3 regions of the Clostridium pasteurianum DSM 525 genome follow, and region 2 is predicted to be linked to each of the others. Evidence: predicted binding sites of a transcription regulator. Region 2 holds the regulator's gene; each other region holds the start of a gene.
The links. The regulator LexA, encoded in region 2, represses DNA repair genes until DNA is damaged. The targets are predictions, from matches to a motif close to CNAACANNTGTTNG.

Region 1 (6,544 bases), 1.0 Mb from region 2:
TTAATATCAGTTATTTTTATAGCAATTTCATCTCTTGGATATAGAAAGGAGGCAGTGTAGTATGAAAAATTTAATTTGGCTTGCTATGAACAATTTAAAAGTAACTTTTGGGAAGAAGAAAAGTATATTCACATATTTTATTATGCCTGTAGTTTTTATATTGATTCCAATGGTTTTATATAATAATATAGGAAGCAGTTCTATTAAAATAGGAGTTGCAGATAAGGATAAAAGTGCACTATCAAGTGATTTTGCAAAAGCCATTGGGAAACAGAATAGTCTCAAGCTCACCAATATAAACCATGAAAATCCAAAGGGAGATATAGCAGCAGGAAAGGTAGATTGTGTTATTACTATTCCACAGGGATTTGAAGAAAGTATATATAATAATTCTTTAAAAAAGCCTGAAATATTATCTCTTAAAGGAGAATCTTCTACAGCATGGATAAATAATTATTCAAACATATATTTAAGAAATCTTTTAGATATATGGAAAGCATCTAAGGAAAATAAACAGGCATTTAATAAAATGTATGATGGTCTTAAGGGAAGCGGTCTATCTTTTAAATCTTCAAGTGTACAGGATACTTCAAGAGGTAAGGGAATGACTTCACAAAGCATTGGATTTCTAATTATGTTTATGATGATAGGGGCAGGTTCTTTTACTGAAATTATTCTTAAGGAAAAGAAAAATAGAACTTATTTTAGAATATGTTCAGCACCTGTAAGCTCTAGGATATATATACTTGGCAATGTGATTTCTAGTTTTATAATTGTTGCAATTCAGGCATTTATTACTTTGGTTGCTATGACAAAACTTTTTAAGATTCAAACCTATGTACCATTTTGGCAGATGTATGTAATACTATTGAGTTTTGGGTTTGTAGCCATTGGTCTTGGAATACTTTTAGTGGCTTTTTCCAAGGATTCAACACAGTCAAATACATTAATGACATTAATAATAACACCAAGCTGCATGATTAGCGGATGCTTTTTTCCTGTGGACTTTATGCCTGAAGCCGCAAGAAAAATTGCAGATTTTCTACCTCAAAGATGGGTAATATCAGCTATAGAGAAACTTCAAACCAATAGCAGCTTTTCAAGTATATATCTTAATCTTATAATAATACTTGGTTTTGCTTTTACCTTCTTTATAGTAGCTGCCTATAGATTCAGCAGAGATGAAAATATAAAGAATTTTGTTTAGAGTAGAATAAATATTTTTAGATAATTAAACTATACCACATATAATCAGATTTTTTCTGTGTATATGTGGTATAGTTTATTTTTGGATTCTGTCACTGTCAACTTTCAACTATCCATTTAACAGCTATATTTACAACCATCACTTTCCCTATTTAATATTTGTTCTTTGAACTTTATACTTTAGATAGCTCACTATCTGCGGAACCTGTTTCCTTGCTCAATTCAAAATATCCGTCGCATATTTGACTTACTATTTATTTTCATATGCCTTATTTAATATAAAATTAGTGGCTGTGCTGTATTTTTTGTTTTTCTGCTACATCAGTTAAATCTTTAAAAGTATCCTCTTTTGTTTTTGCATCAACTACAGGCACATCTAAGGAAATTTGAATTTCAGGTAATTCGCCAGTAAGGCCTAAATAATAGTTTCTTATAGGTTTTAAATTATCATTCAACTCATAAACTAAAGGCGTACCTGTTGGAATATTTAAATTTATTATTCCGTTTGCTGGTATTTTATCCAGGTATTTTACCAAAGCTCTTAAGGTATTACCATGAGCAGCTATTATAACCTTTTTATTCTTTTTTATTTCAGGGACAATAACCTTATGCCAATATTCAAGTACTCTTTTTTCTGTATCCTCGAGATTTTCTGTAAGAGGAATTTCATTTTCTCTTAAATCTTTGTATTTACCTTCATTTCCAGCATACCTTTTATCAGTTTTATCTAAAGCAGGCGGTCTTACATCTACAGAACGTCTCCAGATATGAACCTGATCATCACCATATTTCTTAGCAGTTTCAGCTTTATTCAGCCCCTGAAGATCACCATAATGCCTTTCATTAAGTTTCCAGCATTTATTTACAGGAATCCACATAAGATTCATTTCATCCAATATGATATCGAGAGTCTTTATTGCTCTTTTTAAAACGGAGGTATAGGCAATATCAAAAGTATATCCATTATTTTTTAATATTTTTCCAGCTGTTCTGGCTTCTTCAACACCTTGAGGGGATAGATCTACATCTGCCCAGCCAGTAAATCTGTTTTCCTTATTCCATTCACTTTGACCATGTCTTATTAAAACTAACTTTATCATAAAATCACTTCCTTTTTCTAATAGAGACAATTTTACAATTAATCTATTTGTAAAATTAAATTTATGTGCATACTGCTTCATTTGTTAATTCTTTAAATTTATAATTTATTAATATATAGATACTCAACTTGAAATATAAATTTAAATTTTTTTATATCAAGCTACTCAGATTATCTATGGTTATCAGCATTTGATTATGAATTTGGATAATCTATAGTATAATTATTTATCTCTATTTATATTATAGTAATTTGTAGATATTTATGGTATGTGATATTAATAATGAATTTCATTATTATTGATAGTTTTTATAATATGTAATGCTTTTTTTCTAAGTTTTTCTAGCATTGAATGTATATTTTATTTGTAATTATATTTAAGCTGTGCTGCATATAAGCAATTAACTATTATAAGTGTTGTTCTTATTAAATTTATCTCTAGAATTTTTCAAAATAGAAAACCCATTATTATCAATGGATTAATAGATTATATATAAATTTAAAGTTCAAATATATTGTAAGAATTTTTAGCAGATTTTATTCTTAAAATTCTTTATTTAAAACGTATGTTCGTATATAATATAGTTAATAATATAAAATATAGTAATTATTTATATAAAAGAAGAAAAATATAGATATTCAACTTGAAATATAAATTTTAATTTTTTAGATCAGGATATTCAGATTATTTATACTGATTAATATTTAATTATGAAATTGGATATCTATAAATTGTTTTAAATGTTAATATGCGGATTTTAGCTAATAAATAATTCATGAAACTGAATTTTGTGTAAAGGAGAAGTAATTTTAATTATGGGGAATAGGAAAAATAGAATCATATTTCATATTGATGTAAATTCTGCTTTTTTATCCTGGAGTTCAGTTTATAATCTTCAACAGGGTGAAGCTGTAGATTTTAGAGAAATACCTGCTGTTATTGGAGGAGATTCAAAAAGTCGACATGGTGTAGTGCTGGCAAAGTCCATTTCAGCAAAAAAATATAATATAAAAACAGGAGAATCTATATTTTCAGCAAAGAAGAAATGTCCTCAGTTGAAAGTAATTCCTCCTGAACACCATTTATATAGAAAGTACAGTAATGCTATGATGGACATATTAAAAACATATACTCCAATGATAGAAAAGTTTTCTATAGATGAATGTTTTATGGATCTTACCGGTATAAAAAAAGCTTATGAAGACCCTGAAAATTTTGCCCTTAGCATAAAAGAAAGTATAAAAAAAGAGCTTGGATTTACTGTCAATATAGGTATATCTAGCAACAAACTTTTGGCTAAGATGGCTTCTGATTTTGAAAAGCCGGATAGAATACATACACTTTATCCAGATGAAATCCAGAAGAAGATGTGGCCGCTTCCTGTAGAAAATTTATTTATGGTAGGAAGAGCAGCGGTACCTAGGCTTCATAAATTACATATAAAAACCATAGGAGAACTTGCTAATTGTGATTTGAAGCTTTTGAAAAATGAATTTAAAAATTATGGTGCTTTGATCTGGAATTACGCAAGAGGTATTGAAAATTCAGAGGTTAAGGACAATTCTTTCATAAAAGCTAAAAGTATAGGAAATTCTACTACTCTTTCAGCGGATATAGAGGATAGAGTTTCTGCTCATAAGATCTTGTTAGCATTATGTGAAACTGTTTCTATGAGACTTAGGAGTTCCAAAAGTATCTGTAAAGTAGTAACTGTAGTAATAAAGAATAGTGATTTTATAAGCTATTCCAAACAAAAACAACTTTATAATGCTACAGATTCTACAAAAGACATTACAAAAGCAGCTTATGAAATTTTTGACAAGGTATGGAGAGGAGATAAGATAAGGCTGCTGGGAGTATCCGTATCTCACTTATCTCCTAATGAATTATATCAAACATCTTTATTTGACAGTGAAGGTAAAATGAAAAATGAAAAATTGGATAGGACTTTGGATAGTATAAGATCTAAATACGGCTCTAATTCTATTATGAGAGGAGTGTTTGTTAAATCTAAAGTTAAGACGATTAAGTAATTTTAACAAAAGCATAATAGTTCTCTAACATTAAGTAAGTAAAATTTCTAATGTTAACAAAAAAATAAGAATTAAAAAAGGAGGACAAAAATGCTTAAACAAAAAATTGCACTATTTTTAACGGCAGCTTTAACTTTTAATTCTATAAATTTCCCAATAAAAGCTCTAGCAGCAGACCGTGAATCTTCACTGCTTATTACGGAATTAATGCCAAATACTAAAAATGTAAACAGTGCCGATGCTTATGAGTTCATAGAATTGTATAACAATTCAGAGAGTGCTATCAATGCCAAAGACTATAAGCTTATCTATGATTATCAAAACTCAACTCCTAGTCTTACCTGGGATATTAATGCGGATGTGCAGATCCCAGCGAAAACAGCTTTTATAGTTTGGGTAGACAATGGCTCAAATTCAAGTCTTACTACAGATGATTTTAAAAGTACGTTTAATATTCCTTCCACAGTTGATGATAAATATATAATTAAGATGCCTTGTGGAGGTGGAATGGCTAATACAAGTCCGCGTACTATACATGTACAAAAAGATGATGGTACAGAAATAAGTTCAGCTGCATATGTAAAAGAAGATGCAAGCAATGATACTAAAAGTGCACATTATAAGTACAGTGGAAGTTCTAATGCAGCATCAGAAAAAATTGTAGGTGTACCTTCACCTCTAGCACTTAGTTCTGAAGAAGGGGTAACTATTCATAAGGACGTAACTGCACCTATAATAAATCATACAAAAATTGGAGATGTAAGTGATGTAACAAAAGATGTTACAATTAATGCATCTATAGCAGATGATACAAAAGTGGCAGCAGCTAAGCTTTATTATAAAAATGAAAAAGATACTGATTTCAAGAGTGCTGACATGTCTGGTGATGGAAAAGATAATTTTAGCGGCATAATTCCATCATCAGAACTTACAGCAAAAACTATTACATATTATATTGAAGCTTCGGATGGAACTAATACAAGGAAAACAGATCAATATACTATATCAATTAATCAGGGAACAGGAGAGGATCAAAAGCAGCCTCCACTGCTTATAACAGAATTATTACCAGATTCTAAAACCAATATAAATGGGTCAGATGCTTATGAGTTCATAGAAATTTATAATAATAGTGATAAGGATATCAATTTAAAGGATTACAAAATTGTGTATAATTATCCTGATAATGGTACCAACGCTTTGTGGCCAAGTACTCCTGAGGATGTAGTAATACCGGTTGGTAAACCACTAGTTCTGTGGATTATAAATGGAAATAACAACTCATTGACTGTAGAGGATTTTAATAAGTACTTCAATACTTCCTTAGTTGATAACAAAGATATCGTACGAATATATTCAGCGGGTATGGCAAATTCAGGAGCACGTGGGATTAAAATAGATACTAATACAGGATTAGATTTAGATAAAGCACTTTACAATATGAAGGGTGCTGATGATACAGACCCTGATCAGGGAATACAGTATAGCTATAATTCGAAGGATCCTTCTGATTTGGTTATGACCAGAAAAGTCAGTGCTACTCCAGGAACTGTGATTCCATCACAAGTGCCAACTAATAGACTTCATGTGACAGAAGATAGTGAGCTGCCTTCTATTAAAGATAATTCAGCTGCAATAATTGACCCTGCTGTGGATTTTGATTTTAACGTTGATATGTCCGATAATACAAGTGTTAAGACTGCAATACTTTATTTAAAAAGTAATGTGGACAGTGACTATACAAAGTATAATCTTACAGTTAGCAGTGATGGAAAATTCCATAAAATTTTAAGTTCAACAGATGTAATTGGAAAAAAGTATTTTGACTACTATTTTGAAGCATCAGATGGAGTAAATACCACAAGAACTAGTGCAAGACATTTAACACTTAAAAATGCAGTAACAGAATCTCTCCGTTTAAATGTGGATAATACTTTTATTGTTAAAGGTACTGTACCTATAAGGGCCAGTGAAGACACGTATCCATCTTCAGCAAAATTAATAATAAATGGACAAGATGTAACTTCACTATCTAAACCTGGACTAGAGAAGGAGCCCGTTTTTGCCTTTGATGTTACTCAAACAGACACATGGTTTAAAAATGGTGTAACAATAGGAAATGATATACTCAGTATATTTGATGATGGAACCTATTCCAATTGGAAGACAATGAGTATACCTGTTAGTAATTCATATTTTCAGCAG
Region 2 (6,544 bases):
CACTTTAAGCCATTCAGGTCTTTCAGACATAATATCACTCCCTATCTAATCAATAAGCATCTTTAAAATTTAATTTATATAAACCTAATAGTCATCGGATAAATCTTCTATATTAGCTTTATCAATTAATTCCATATGAAAAGTTTTCTCAAATTGTATCTTAACGTTATATAGTATTTCATCATAATATACATCTGAAATAAAGTCTTCAAGAGAACATATTCCAAATTTGGTTATACCGCAGGGATTTATTAGTGCAAAGTGATCTTTATTTATAGAAATATTAAAAGAAAATCCATGCTTGGTTATCCATCTTCTAAGTGCCACCCCTATAGCTGCAATTTTAGCATCATCTATCCATACTCCAGTGTACTTAGCTTTTCTTCCAGCTTTTATATGATATATCTGTAAAGTTCTAATTATTACTTCTTCTAATTTTCTTAAATATAAGTGAGCATCTATATTAAATTTATTTAGATTTAATATAGGATAAGCTACTAGTTGTCCTGGGCCATGATAAGTAATATTTCCTCCTCTTGTACTTTCATACAACTCTATTCCCAATTCCTTTAATTTTTTCTCTGAAATAAGTAAATTTTCTCTACCACCTGCTTTTCCGATGGTAATAACAGGACTATGCTGAAGCAATAATAATATACCATCTATTTTACCGCTACTTACAATATCAAAAGCTTTTTTCTGTAATTCAAGTCCTTCTTTATAGGATATAAAATCTTTTAATTCAGTAACATAACAACTTTTCAAAATTTTCGCCTTCTTTCTTTGATGAGGCCAATTATCTTTTTATTCAATATATTATTTTGAATACAACACATATTAATTTTAATTTATAATAATTCTCTTATTATAAATTTATAGCAATTTTTATACCAATTCTTATACTTGAATATTAAATTAAGCTTTTAAACTAAATATATTATAATAGAATACTTATTTACCTATTATAACTTCATGGATTTCAATGTGTTAAATATTTTATATACATTATAATAGAAATTTATATTAAAAATAGCTCTCAAAATGGGAATAATTTTCTCATATTCCCATTTTGAGAGCTAAAATTCTATCAAGAGATTTATTATTTATTTTTATCCCATGATTACAAGGACACTAATTCTCTACTTTCATCACAAGCTGTACAGTGTTTCACGCAAAATTAAAGAGCTCTGAGTTACGTTTATTAAAATGCTCCAGATCCACCGCCGCCTCCAGAACAATCTCCTCCACCAGAAAATCCGCCAAAATTGCTGCTATCCCCATATAAATTTTCAGTATTATCATCATATACTAATTTTTCTGAATAAAATTCAAGAAAATCTTTATCTATGTCTAATGCTATTGCATAAATTAAAATATCATCAATACATTGATTATTTATAGCTTCATGCTGTTTACATGCGCACTCTTCAATATAGTTTTTATATGCTTTCCACATTAGGAATCTAAAATTAATATGATATACTATAAAAAGAATATATTTTACTAGAAATACAATTTATATTGTAAAAGGGGTGTATTAATGAAAGTAGTTTGCATTGGAGACAGTTTAACCTATGGGTATGGAGTATATTCAGATGAATGCTGGGTTGAATTACTTGGCAAAAATTTAGATATAGAAGTCATAAATAAAGGTGTTAATGGTGATACTACTGCTGGAATATTATCAAGATCCAATAAAGATATATTACAATTAAAGCCTTCTCACACTATAATCATGGCAGGAACTAATGACTTACTCTTAAATTATCCTCTAGATAATATTATTGATAATATTAAATTTATATTAGAAGAAATTAAAATAAATAATATAATTCCCATTTTAGGTCTGCAACCACCTATTGTTAATGATCTTGCCATAAAACACTGGGATAAGTACATAGATTATAAAAAAGTTAATGAAAATTTATTAGAATATATAAAAATACTACAAACCTTTGCCTGTAAAAATAACATTGATTTTATAAACTTCTATGACTATTTTATAAAAACTAAGGATATAATTAACTTATATAGCGATGGAATCCATCCAAATAGCCTAGGTCATAAATTAATGTTTGAAATTATTATTGAAGCAAGTTCTTAATTCAGGTGGGGATTCTTTTACCCCATCTGAATTTTAGAACTGCAAATGCATGGCTTACTTGGCGTCGAACTCCCACTTGAAGAAAAGCAGAGAACCAAAATCTTTTTTTGATTTTGTGTGAGGGCTGTACAGAGTGCGTTGGAGTCTTACGCCAAGTTAGTCAGGTGAAATCAAAGATTATTAGAACGTAAGTTTGCATCCTATATAATAATGTGTTATAATTTTATAAAATACTGTTATAGTTAGAGGTGTCACAATGGTAAAAGATAAAAAAGTAGATATGCAGACTGAAATATATGAATTTATAAAGTCTGAAGTTATAAATAAAGGATATCCTCCATCTGTCAGAGAAATATGTGCTAAAGTAGGTTTAAGTTCCACCTCCACTGTTCATGGGCATCTTTCAAGAATGGAAAAAAAAGGATTGATAAAAAGGGACCCAACAAAACCTAGAGCAATAGAATTATTAGGAGATGAAGGAGCAAAAAAAGAATTAGTAAACATACCTATAATAGGTAAAGTAACTGCAGGTAAACCAATTCTAGCCTTTGAAAATATTGAAGACTACTTTACTATGCCACTAGAGTTTACCAAGAACAAAAATGATTTGTTCATACTTAAAATATCTGGCGAAAGTATGATAGATGCTGGAATATATGATGGTGATTTTGCTATAATCGAAAAGACAAACTCCGCTAAGAATGGTGACATTGTTGTAGCTCTAATTGGTGATGAAGCTACAATTAAGCGCTTTTATAAAGAAAAAGATCACATAAGACTTCAACCGGAAAATTCCACCATGGATCCTATAATTGTTCCAAATTGCAATATTATAGGTGAGCTAGTGGGAATATACAGACGTTATTAAAAATGAAACAAAATATTTTATTATAAAAGGATATTCAGCATATATTTGTTATATTGCTAAATATCCTTTTAGCTATTTATATTATTAAAATCTAATTCTATAACTAAATATATTATATATGCATTTTCAAATTTACTAAATGCATTAAATTTATATACAATTTATAAATTTGAAAGAGCCATCATAACACCTATTTTAGCGTGTTCAAAAGTTAATCCTCCCTGCAAGTAAGCAATAAAAGGTTCTCTTATAGGAGCATCTGCTGAAAGTTCTATAGAAGCGCCTTGAATAAATGATCCTGCTGCCATTATAACCTGATCTTCATACCCTGGCATATCCCAAGGTTCACATTCTACAAAGGAATCAATGGGAGATCCCTTTTGTATACCCTTACAAAATTTAATAAGCTTATCTTTATCATTAAATTTTATGGCCTGTATTATATCACTTCTACTATCATTGAATTTAGGAAGCACTTCAAAACCAGCAAGTTCCATAAGTCTTGAGCAGAAAACAGCTCCTTTTAATGCTTCAATAGATACATGAGGTGCCAAAAATAATCCCTGATATAGAGCTCTCATAACGCCAAAGGTTGAACCACATTCTCCTCCAATACCAGGTATAGTAAGTCTATAAGAAGCTTGAGTTATATATTTCTCTTTTCCAACTATATAACCCCCAGTTGGAGCTATTCCACCACCTATATTTTTAATCAGAGACCCAGCAGCTAAATCTGCTCCCACTTCTGTAGGTTCTTTTACATCAATAAATTCACCATAACAATTATCTATAAAACATATTACATTTTCTTTTATATCTTTAATAAATTTTATAACTTCCTCAATCTCATCAATAGTTAGTGCTTTTCTCCAGCCATAACCTGTAGATCTTTGTATGTGAACTAATTTTATGCTTTCATCTTCTCTTAGTACTTTTTCTATGTCTTTAAAATTAAATTCACCTTTTTCAGTTAAATCAATTTTTCTATATTTTACTCCATACTCCATAAGAGACCCTACATTTTTTTCTTTACTTATGCCTATTATATTATGTAATGTATCATAGGGAGTTCCACAAATAGAAAACATAGTATCTCCAGGTCTTAAATTTCCAAATAATGCTGCTCCAATAGCATGAGTACCATTTACAAAATGTGGTCTCACAAGAGCACTTTCTGTTTTAAAAATTTTTGCATAAACTTTATCTAAACTATCTCTGCCTATATCTCCATAACCATAACCTGTACTATTTGTAAAATGAGATTCACTTATTCTCTCTTCCTGAAATGCATTTAGCACCTTTAATTGATTATATTCTCTTATAGAATCATATCTGTAAAATTCATCTTTCACATCCTCTAAAGCTTTTTCAGATAAATCTATTACAGATTCTTTTATTTTATATTTATCTATTAATAATTTTTTTGTAAATTCTATCATATGTGTAAAGCCCTCCTCTAATTCCACTATAGACCACTAAACATATTATCATATAAAAAAAGAATAGGCAAACAACACAGATTTTTAGATATATAAAGTATTTCTATAGATCCAGTTTTCTATAACACCTCTTTTGGAATAAACCATTACATAACTAAAATCTCATATATATTGCCTATGTCTTCTATACTTCATAGTCATAAATGAATTAATTAAATCTTCTAATAGATTAATAACACCATCAAAACCTGCATAACCTCTGTTACCAATGCTTACAGAATCAAATACGGGATATACATATCTTATAAATGATATTCCAAGTTCTTCTGATATTTCTCTCTCAAAAGATGACCCAAATAATATTACTGTATCAGAGTTTTTTACAAGTTTTCTAAATTCATTCATATTTTTACATTCATAATATACCTGTACATCCATTCCAAGTTCATCTTCAAGAAAATTTTTTAGCGCAGCAGCTCTTAAAGTATCTCCAAACACGGCACAGGGTACAGAATATAAATGTCTTATATAATCATAAACATTTTTAAGAGTTAACACAGTAAATTTTTCTGCTTGCTTTAAAACATCTTCATATTTTAGGTTGAAAAAAGAAAATACTTTTCTTATAAAGTTTTTACTACTCTCAAATCCATAAGGATATTGAACAACTACATATGGTATGTTAAACTTTTTCTGCATCAAATCACCTATAGTTTCAAATCCCTTAAAAACTACATTTAATTCAGCACAAGGAACTTTTTCTATATTTTCAATAGTGTCAAAAGGAATTATTGAATTTATGCTTATTTTATCTCCAAGCATATTTCTTATATTATTAATATCTCCTCTTACCATATAATCATCAGATAATAGCCCTATAATATTTATTGATTTTTCTGTCTTTTTTTCATACTTCATTAAATCTATCATTGATTTTATTCCTTGAACTTGTCCTTCTTCCATATTTAAAACAAATCCAGGAGCTTTTATATATACAATTTTTCTACTTTTAAAATGATTTTTTATTTCAACCTCAAAATCCTCGACTAATATTCCTGACACACATCCAGAAATAACAAATAATATTTTAGGATTATACATCTCTATAACGTTATCAATAGCCTTTTTAAGTATTTTTAGTCCTCCAAATATGACATCCTCATTATATATCACAGTAGAGGATTGCCTTATGTCATTTAGATTAGATGGCATATGAAATATAGATGTGCCCCAGTTACATCCAATAGTTGTATGCAAAAGTACATAGGAATCCTTAACACTCATAGCACTTCTATATACACCAAAATTGCCTCCCTAAGCTTCTTTTCTGTTCCAAAGATAATATCTCCTTCCTCCAAATTACTACATTGAGCTTTATAAAGGGGTAAATATCGCCTTCTGGCTATATATTTATAGTGAAATCCACACCCCTTTGGACTATGAATTATTGGAATGGCATCTTTTATTTCACTTACTACATTCATGGCTCCTGATATTTTACCGCTTACTCCCATATTGTGAATTATTCTTGAAGGATATATGCCTGAATAACAATGTTCTTTATAGTATTCTCTCATTACTTTCACCCTCCAGTAAAATATAGATATATACATCTTACATTATTAGTTTATTTGCTATAAAACTAAATATAGACCTATTAACATATTTATAGCATAATGATATATAATGATTTTATAATCATGTATTATATTGTTATATATATTTGTATATCGTTTTATATTTTTTGATATTATATCATATGATTTTATAAAATACTATAATATTTATAATTTTTTTAACATTTCCTATAGATTTATTAATACTTTGAACTTATTGTTGTCAATATATTTATTTCACACAATGAATTACATACTTTTATATGTAATAAAACAAAAAAGATTACTGAAATATTATTTTTCAGTAATCTTTTTTAAAAAAATTATTATGAAATTAAGAACATAATTTAACTTTTTAAATTTTTTATTATTGTATAAGGTTATTTTCTTAAGTTAAATGAACTTATTTTAACTATTCTCTTGTTTCTTCCTCTAAGTTTTGATTAAATAATATTGGCTTTAAAGGAGTAATAGTTGAAATAGCATGTTTGTAAATCATCATTTGCTTCCCATCAGA
Region 3 (6,544 bases), 1.2 Mb from region 2:
TCTACATTTTGCTCTATAGTCCTCCAAGGAAAAAGTGCATATCCCTGCATTACTGTTCCTCTATCAAGTGCAGGTCCATGTATTTCTTTATTATCAATAAATATATTACCTGTATTTCCTTTTATAAGTCCTGCTATAATATCCAAGAAAGTTGATTTTCCACATCCACTAGGCCCAACTATGGATAAAAATTCCCCATCCTTTACCTTGAGATCTACTCCTTCTATGGCTAAAAATTTTTTATTTTTTCCTCCACTTTCTTTTTTTGCATTATATACATATCCTACATTTTTAGCTACTATTTTATAATCTAATTTACCATTATTTTCTTTGCCTATACCTTTTACAGACATAAATAAAGCCCCCTCTTATATTAAAAATATATTTTATTTTTAAACAAAACCAGAGGCTTTAAATAATGTTATTATTTAAAGCCTCTGGTTTCTCCAGTCAACTATTGAAAACTATTTTCTTTATAGATTTATCTTTCCTATATAATAAGCAATAACTTTAACAATGTCAACAGTAAGCCAGGCATTCATTATATAAAAATTCCATTAATTTGTTAATCTGCGTAATTTTTATAAATATTATAATATTAATTATTCTTTTGAAATAATTACATAAACATTTGAAGAAGAATCTCTGTTCTCCTCCTATTTTTTCTGGAATTCCATCTTCACTTTCATCTAGACAGCAAAGATAATTTCTATCATAGTCAAAAATAACGTCCTCAACTTTGATTCAATTTCAATTACTTTAAATTCTTTATAAATCCATTAATTCAGCTAATTCCTCTTCCGTAAGCTTACGCCACTTACCCATATCTATACCATCAATTTTTATATTTACAATTCTAATACGTTTCAGTTCCACAACTGAATACCCAAAAGCTTTGGTCATTCTCCTAATCTGTTTATTAAGTCCTTGAGTGAGAATAATACGGAAAGTATCTTCTTTGACTCTAATTACCTTACAGGTTTTTGTTTTAACCCCGCAAATCTCCACTCCTTTAGACATTGCTTTAATAAAATAATCATCAAAGGGCTTATTAACAGTTACTATGTATTCTTTTTCATGTTCATTTTCCGATTCTAAAATATTATTGGCAAGTTCTCCATCATTTGTTAATAATATTAATCCTTGAGATTCCTTGTCTAATCTGCCAACAGGAAAAATATATTCCGGATAATTTATAAAATCAATTATATTGCCTTTCACTTCTTTTGCTGCAGTGCAGGTAATTCCAACTGGTTTATTTAATGCAATATAAATTTTATCTTTTATAGGAATTGGTTTATTATCAATAAGTATAACATCCTTAATTTCTACCCATTGACCCTTTTCACAGAGCATACCATTTACAGTTATCCTATTTTCCTCAATAAGTCTATTGGCTTCCCTTCTTGAACAAAAGCCTGAATTGCTAAGAAGTTTGTTAATTCTCATTAAAATATTATCCTTTCATTAGCGGCTGTGATATCAATCCCTATAGAAGATAACTGGAAGTTAGATCCTTGCTATAATACTTCTAGTATTTCTATTTTATATTTTTCACTTGGAGCATTAACTTCAACTACCTCTCCAGCTTTTTTGCCTTTTAATGCTTTTCCTAAATCTGATTCTATACTTATAAACATATTTTCTGGATCTGAATCCATAGTAGTTACTAATGTTATAATATCTTCATCTCCATCCTCTACAAATTTAATTCTGGCTTTTCTGTTAATTCCCAATATTGATTTATCTAAATTTTTATCATCTATTACTGTTGCTGTTGAAATCATAGTTAATAAATATTGAATTCTATTATCATTTTCTCTATAGTTTGCACAAGCTTCTTTATATTCTGCATTTTCTGATCTATCGCCATGTGCTGCAGCTATTAATTTTTCCTTTGCTATTTTAGCTCTCCTTACGGTCATTCTATATTCTAGTTCCTCTTTTAATTTATTAATATTTTCTTCCGTTAGCGTATTATTCATAAAAAACTAAACCTCCATGATTAAAATCTTTTTCCAAAATTTTATATTATTTAATTTATTATAGCACAACAGTTAAATATAACAATTTAAATAAATATTATATCAATTTAAATATTCTCTGTAATTACCACTAGAATAGTATACTAATATTATTAATATATAAATTTTAAGACAACAGACTAAAATAAGGACAATTGCTCAATTTTCTTTTCTTTAAAGGATGAAATTGATATTCCAATTAATCTTATTTTTTCTTCTAGTTTTAACTTTTCTAAAATGCTACAGGCTTCCCTGTATATATCTTCTTCACTATTTATGTAATACGTTAAAGTTTTGCTTTTAGTATGATTAATAAAAGATGCAGTCCTTATTTTTATGGTAATATTTTTCCCACTTAGATTCTTATTTTTCATAATATTTGCAATAGAACTAGCAAAACTTTTAATATATGGTTTTATATCTTCCTCATCATCAGTATCGTTAATCAAGGTAGTTTCTTTTCCGATAGATTTTCTTTCTCTAAGAATTTTAACTTCCCTATTATCAATTCCTCGTATTCTATCGTATATTTCAGGTCCAAATTTTCCAAATAAATCCACCAAAAAATTTACTGAAAGCTTATATAATTCTTCTACAGTGAAGATACCAATATTATTAAGCTTTTTTACAGATTTTTTTCCTAAACCATGAACTTTATCTATGGATAGAGGAAATAGGATCTTTGGGACATCACTTTTTTTTATTATTTTAAGACCATTAGGTTTGTTCCAATCCGAAGCTAATTTGGCTAAAAACTTATTATAGGATAATCCTATAGAAATGTTGAGTCCAGTTTCTTTTTTTATCCTATTTTTTATAAAGCTTGCTATGTATAGAGAATCTCTATTTACATGAGTTAGATCTAAATAGGCTTCATCTATACTTAATGGTTCTATAAGAGTGGTTATTTCATTAAAAATATCAAATATTTTATTAGATATTTCCTTGTATCTTTCATATCTAACAGGAAGAAAAATTCCATTAGGACATTTAGCTTTAGCCATGTAAATAGGCATTGCACTTCTTACTCCAAAGGCTCTTGCTTCATAGGAACAAGTAGCAACCACACCTCTCTCAGACATACCTCCAACTATTACAGGCTTCCCTCTAAGACTTCTATTATCTATTACTTCAACAGATGCAAAAAAAGCATCCATATCCACATGCATTATAACTTTATCCACTGAAATTTCCTCCATTAGAACTTTATATAGCCAATTCTATAAACAGAATATCAAACATATGTTCCTCTGTCAAATTGTTTTGTAATTTAGACTTTATAATAATTTCTGGATTATCTACTCAATGGAAGTTATAATTAATGTATTGACTTTCTGTCTCTAAATTATAATTGACAATTATAATACAATTAAGAAAACTAGACAATAATTTCTATAGAAAGAGTGTATTTATGAAGGATGATATACAAATCAACAAATATTTAGAAAAGGCAGAGGAGGCTTTTGAAGAAAATAAATTAATTAAATCATTAGATTTATATAATAAAGTTTATGAACTTTCAAGTGGTAAAAATTTGGATGCAATAATTAATTTAGCTTTAATATATGACTCTTTGGGAAAATCAGATAAAGCTAAAGATTATTATAAAGAAGCTTTAAGTATAGATGACTATGAAGAAAGGGCTTACTATGGTTTAGCTACAATATATGATGAAGAAGGAAAATATGAAGAAGCTATAATATTGTACAATAAAGCTATTTACATAAATCCAAATTATCATAAAGCTTATTTTTTCTTAGCAAATGCTTATGATGTATCTGGTAAAAAAGATCTTGCAATAGAAACTTATAAAAAACTGTTAAGTTTGAATCCTATGGATTTTTGGGCAAACCTAAATCTAGGATGTATTTATGAGGAACAAAATCAAAATGATCTTGCATATAAAATATTTTCAAAAGCTTTAAAAATAAATCCAAATAATCATCTAGCTTTGTTCAATATGGGAGTAATTTATTATAAGTTTAATATGATAAAAAAATCCATTAATTTTTATGAGAGATCAATTGAAAAAGATGGAAGTTATGAATACAGTTATTTGAATTTAGCAGTAATTTATAAATATAAGGATACCAAAAAAGGCATAAAAATTTTATCCAATGGTATTAATAATTGTAGTGAAGTATATTTTTTATATTATAACAGAAGTTGTTTTTATGCTCTAATTAATGAAGAAAATAAGGCCTGTGAAGATATAATTATAGCTTTAAAATTATATCCACAGTTTTTAAAATATGTTTTAGAAGACGAAGAATTGGGAAAGGTAAGAAACTTACATTTATTTAAGGAATTTGTGGATAAAAGCAGGTTAGGAGAAAACCGTCCTTTTAACGCTTAAATGACAGCATAAATGTTAAAGTATTGTTCTGATAATCTGCATTTATGGTGCTTAGTTGTAATTCCATCAGCTCTTTTGCAATGGCCAAACCCAAACCCGAAGAGTGCTTAGAACGATTAACATCAGCTTTATATGTACGGTTAAAAAGTTGTACTACATCTTTCTCTGTTAAAGATTCAGAATCATTACTAATGCTGATAGTAACATATTCATCTGTTACCCCTAATTCAACTTTGCAGTATGATTTAGCATAGCGTATTATATTTTGGAATAAATTCAGCAATACTCGATTTGTAATTTTTTCATCAAGCAGCACTAATGGAACTTTTTCATCAAGGTCCAACTGTAACGAGATGCCTTCATCTTCAAAATCTTTATAAAACAGTAATAAACTATCACACAATAACTGATATAACGAGTGTGGGTTTAACTCAACTGGATACTCTTCTGCATCAATTAAAGACAAATCATATAATGAATCTACCAGATTGTTTAAGCTTTCCAATTTATATCGGACAATCTCTAAATATTTTTCTTTATCTTCCGTGGATAATTTCAAATGTAAAACTATGTCAGTATATCCCATAATGGAAGTTAGCGGTGTCCTCAAGTCATGAGAAAAGTTAGCTAAGGCTTCTTTGTACTGCTGCTTTTCTTTAGTATTTTGCAATTGTAATGCCTTATAAGAATCAACTAAATGATTAATTCCAGCAGCTAACTTTTCCGTTGTTTTATCAGGAGTAACCACAGTAATTTGTTGATTGCTTTCAGAAATTAATTTATTTAATTTGTTAATTTCTGTAGTTAACGCATCAATATTTATTTTAGTAAAATAATATTTTATCAAACAGAGGATAGTTACAACTGCTAGTATACAAACAATATAAATCATAACTTTCCTCCTTTCTTTAGGCTAAGGCATATTCAAATAAATAACTAGTCAGTATACTAGCCTATTTTGAATCCTACTGCGTCAGCAGAACCCTCAGATAGCTCACTATCCTCGGAACCTGCTTCCTTGTTGGATTCAAAATATTCGTCGCATCTTTGACTTATTATTTATTTTCACATGCCTAAATCCTTTTTTTTGAAAGTTGCTTGCCCAATAATCAAGCTGATAAAAATAATTATTAATCCGAGCACCCAGCACTTAATGTCAAAATGAGCATTATTGGACATATAATCAACTAAATTATTATTAAATAGCATACCCGGTGTCCATTTAGATATGCTTTTTAAGGTACTAACTCTGCCAGCTAAAGTATTAATTAAACTACCTAAAATGTGATAAATAAACAATAAAATAAGCAAGTTTAAAACTTCTGAAACACCATTAATACTCAGAACATAGGCTAAAATAAAACCAGAAGCAACAATGGGTAATACATTACTAAAAGAAATTAAAAATTCACTAAAAGTTGAATTATTGATCAAATCAAAAATCACATTACCACTTAAAGCAATAGCTAATAAAGCAATAGCAGCCATAACACCTATCCCCAAGAATAAAGTCACCAATTTTGACCAGAATATAGCTTGGCGAGAATAGCCGAAGGAAACCGTTGCACACATTTTTGACTGACTTTTTCTTGTCAATATTAAAATTACCAATAAGCAGAGAATAATAATTAAAGTAGTCATACCGAGTACATTACTATAATAGAACATCCTTGTTCCATACCGAAAAGTTGGTTCTTTAAATCTAAAATACTGTAATACTCCCGCAGCAGCTATTACAAGAAAAGTAATCACTGCAATTAATCCGTAGTACAGCTTTGAATGTATTAAACGGTATACTTCACTTCTAATGAGATTCAACATTATTATTGCCTCCTACCAAACCTAAGAAATATTCTTCTAAGTTCTTACTTTTAACTGTCATTTCTAAAATATCTACATTACCTTCATTTAAAAGCCGATTAATTTTTTGCCGGTCCGCAATATAATTGTAAATCTCCAATTGTTGACTGGCTAAAACTTTATAGTTGATATCTACAAAATTATTTTCTAGTATAAAGCAAGCTTTCTTAGCATCATTTACACGAAGGAGTATAAACTGTTGACTCATTCCCAATAATTTTTTGCGAGATAAATCTTGAATAACTTTACCTTTATTTAGAAAAACAAAACGTGTGGCGATGGATTGCAGCTCAGATAAAATGTG

Region 1: a site for LexA is predicted at 2,865-2,878, ahead of CLPA_RS14195 (DNA polymerase Y family protein). Genes of this name have one in related genera too.
Region 3: a site for LexA is predicted at 3,260-3,273, ahead of CLPA_RS14740 (DNA polymerase IV). Genes of this name have one in related genera too.

What each region holds. Positions count from the first base shown of each region.
Region 1 is NZ_CP009268.1:3,128,178-3,134,721, reverse strand. Features, by position in the region: gene CLPA_RS14210 (ABC transporter permease) at 1-60, shown strand, start outside; gene CLPA_RS14205 (ABC transporter permease) at 62-1,207, shown strand; gene gpmA (2,3-diphosphoglycerate-dependent phosphoglycerate mutase) at 1,491-2,306, opposite strand; gene CLPA_RS14195 (DNA polymerase Y family protein) at 3,122-4,339, shown strand; gene CLPA_RS14190 (lamin tail domain-containing protein) at 4,430-6,544, shown strand, end outside.
Region 2 is NZ_CP009268.1:2,095,333-2,101,876, reverse strand. Features, by position in the region: gene lipA (lipoyl synthase) at 1-30, opposite strand, end outside; gene lipB (lipoyl(octanoyl) transferase LipB) at 85-765, opposite strand; gene CLPA_RS09535 (hypothetical protein) at 1,202-1,456, opposite strand; gene CLPA_RS09530 (GDSL-type esterase/lipase family protein) at 1,541-2,104, shown strand; gene lexA (transcriptional repressor LexA) at 2,361-2,972, shown strand; gene CLPA_RS09520 (methionine gamma-lyase family protein) at 3,134-4,411, opposite strand; gene CLPA_RS09515 (nitrogenase component 1) at 4,574-5,695, opposite strand; gene CLPA_RS09510 (nitrogenase component 1) at 5,692-5,988, opposite strand; gene hfq (RNA chaperone Hfq) at 6,440-6,544, opposite strand, start outside.
Region 3 is NZ_CP009268.1:3,260,047-3,266,590, forward strand. Features, by position in the region: gene CLPA_RS14725 (ABC transporter ATP-binding protein) at 1-353, opposite strand, end outside; gene CLPA_RS14730 (pseudouridine synthase) at 769-1,449, opposite strand; gene CLPA_RS14735 (GreA/GreB family elongation factor) at 1,521-1,985, opposite strand; gene CLPA_RS14740 (DNA polymerase IV) at 2,165-3,208, opposite strand; gene CLPA_RS14745 (tetratricopeptide repeat protein) at 3,436-4,380, shown strand; gene CLPA_RS14750 (sensor histidine kinase) at 4,370-5,272, opposite strand; gene CLPA_RS14755 (hypothetical protein) at 5,446-6,201, opposite strand; gene CLPA_RS14760 (ATP-binding cassette domain-containing protein) at 6,185-6,544, opposite strand, start outside.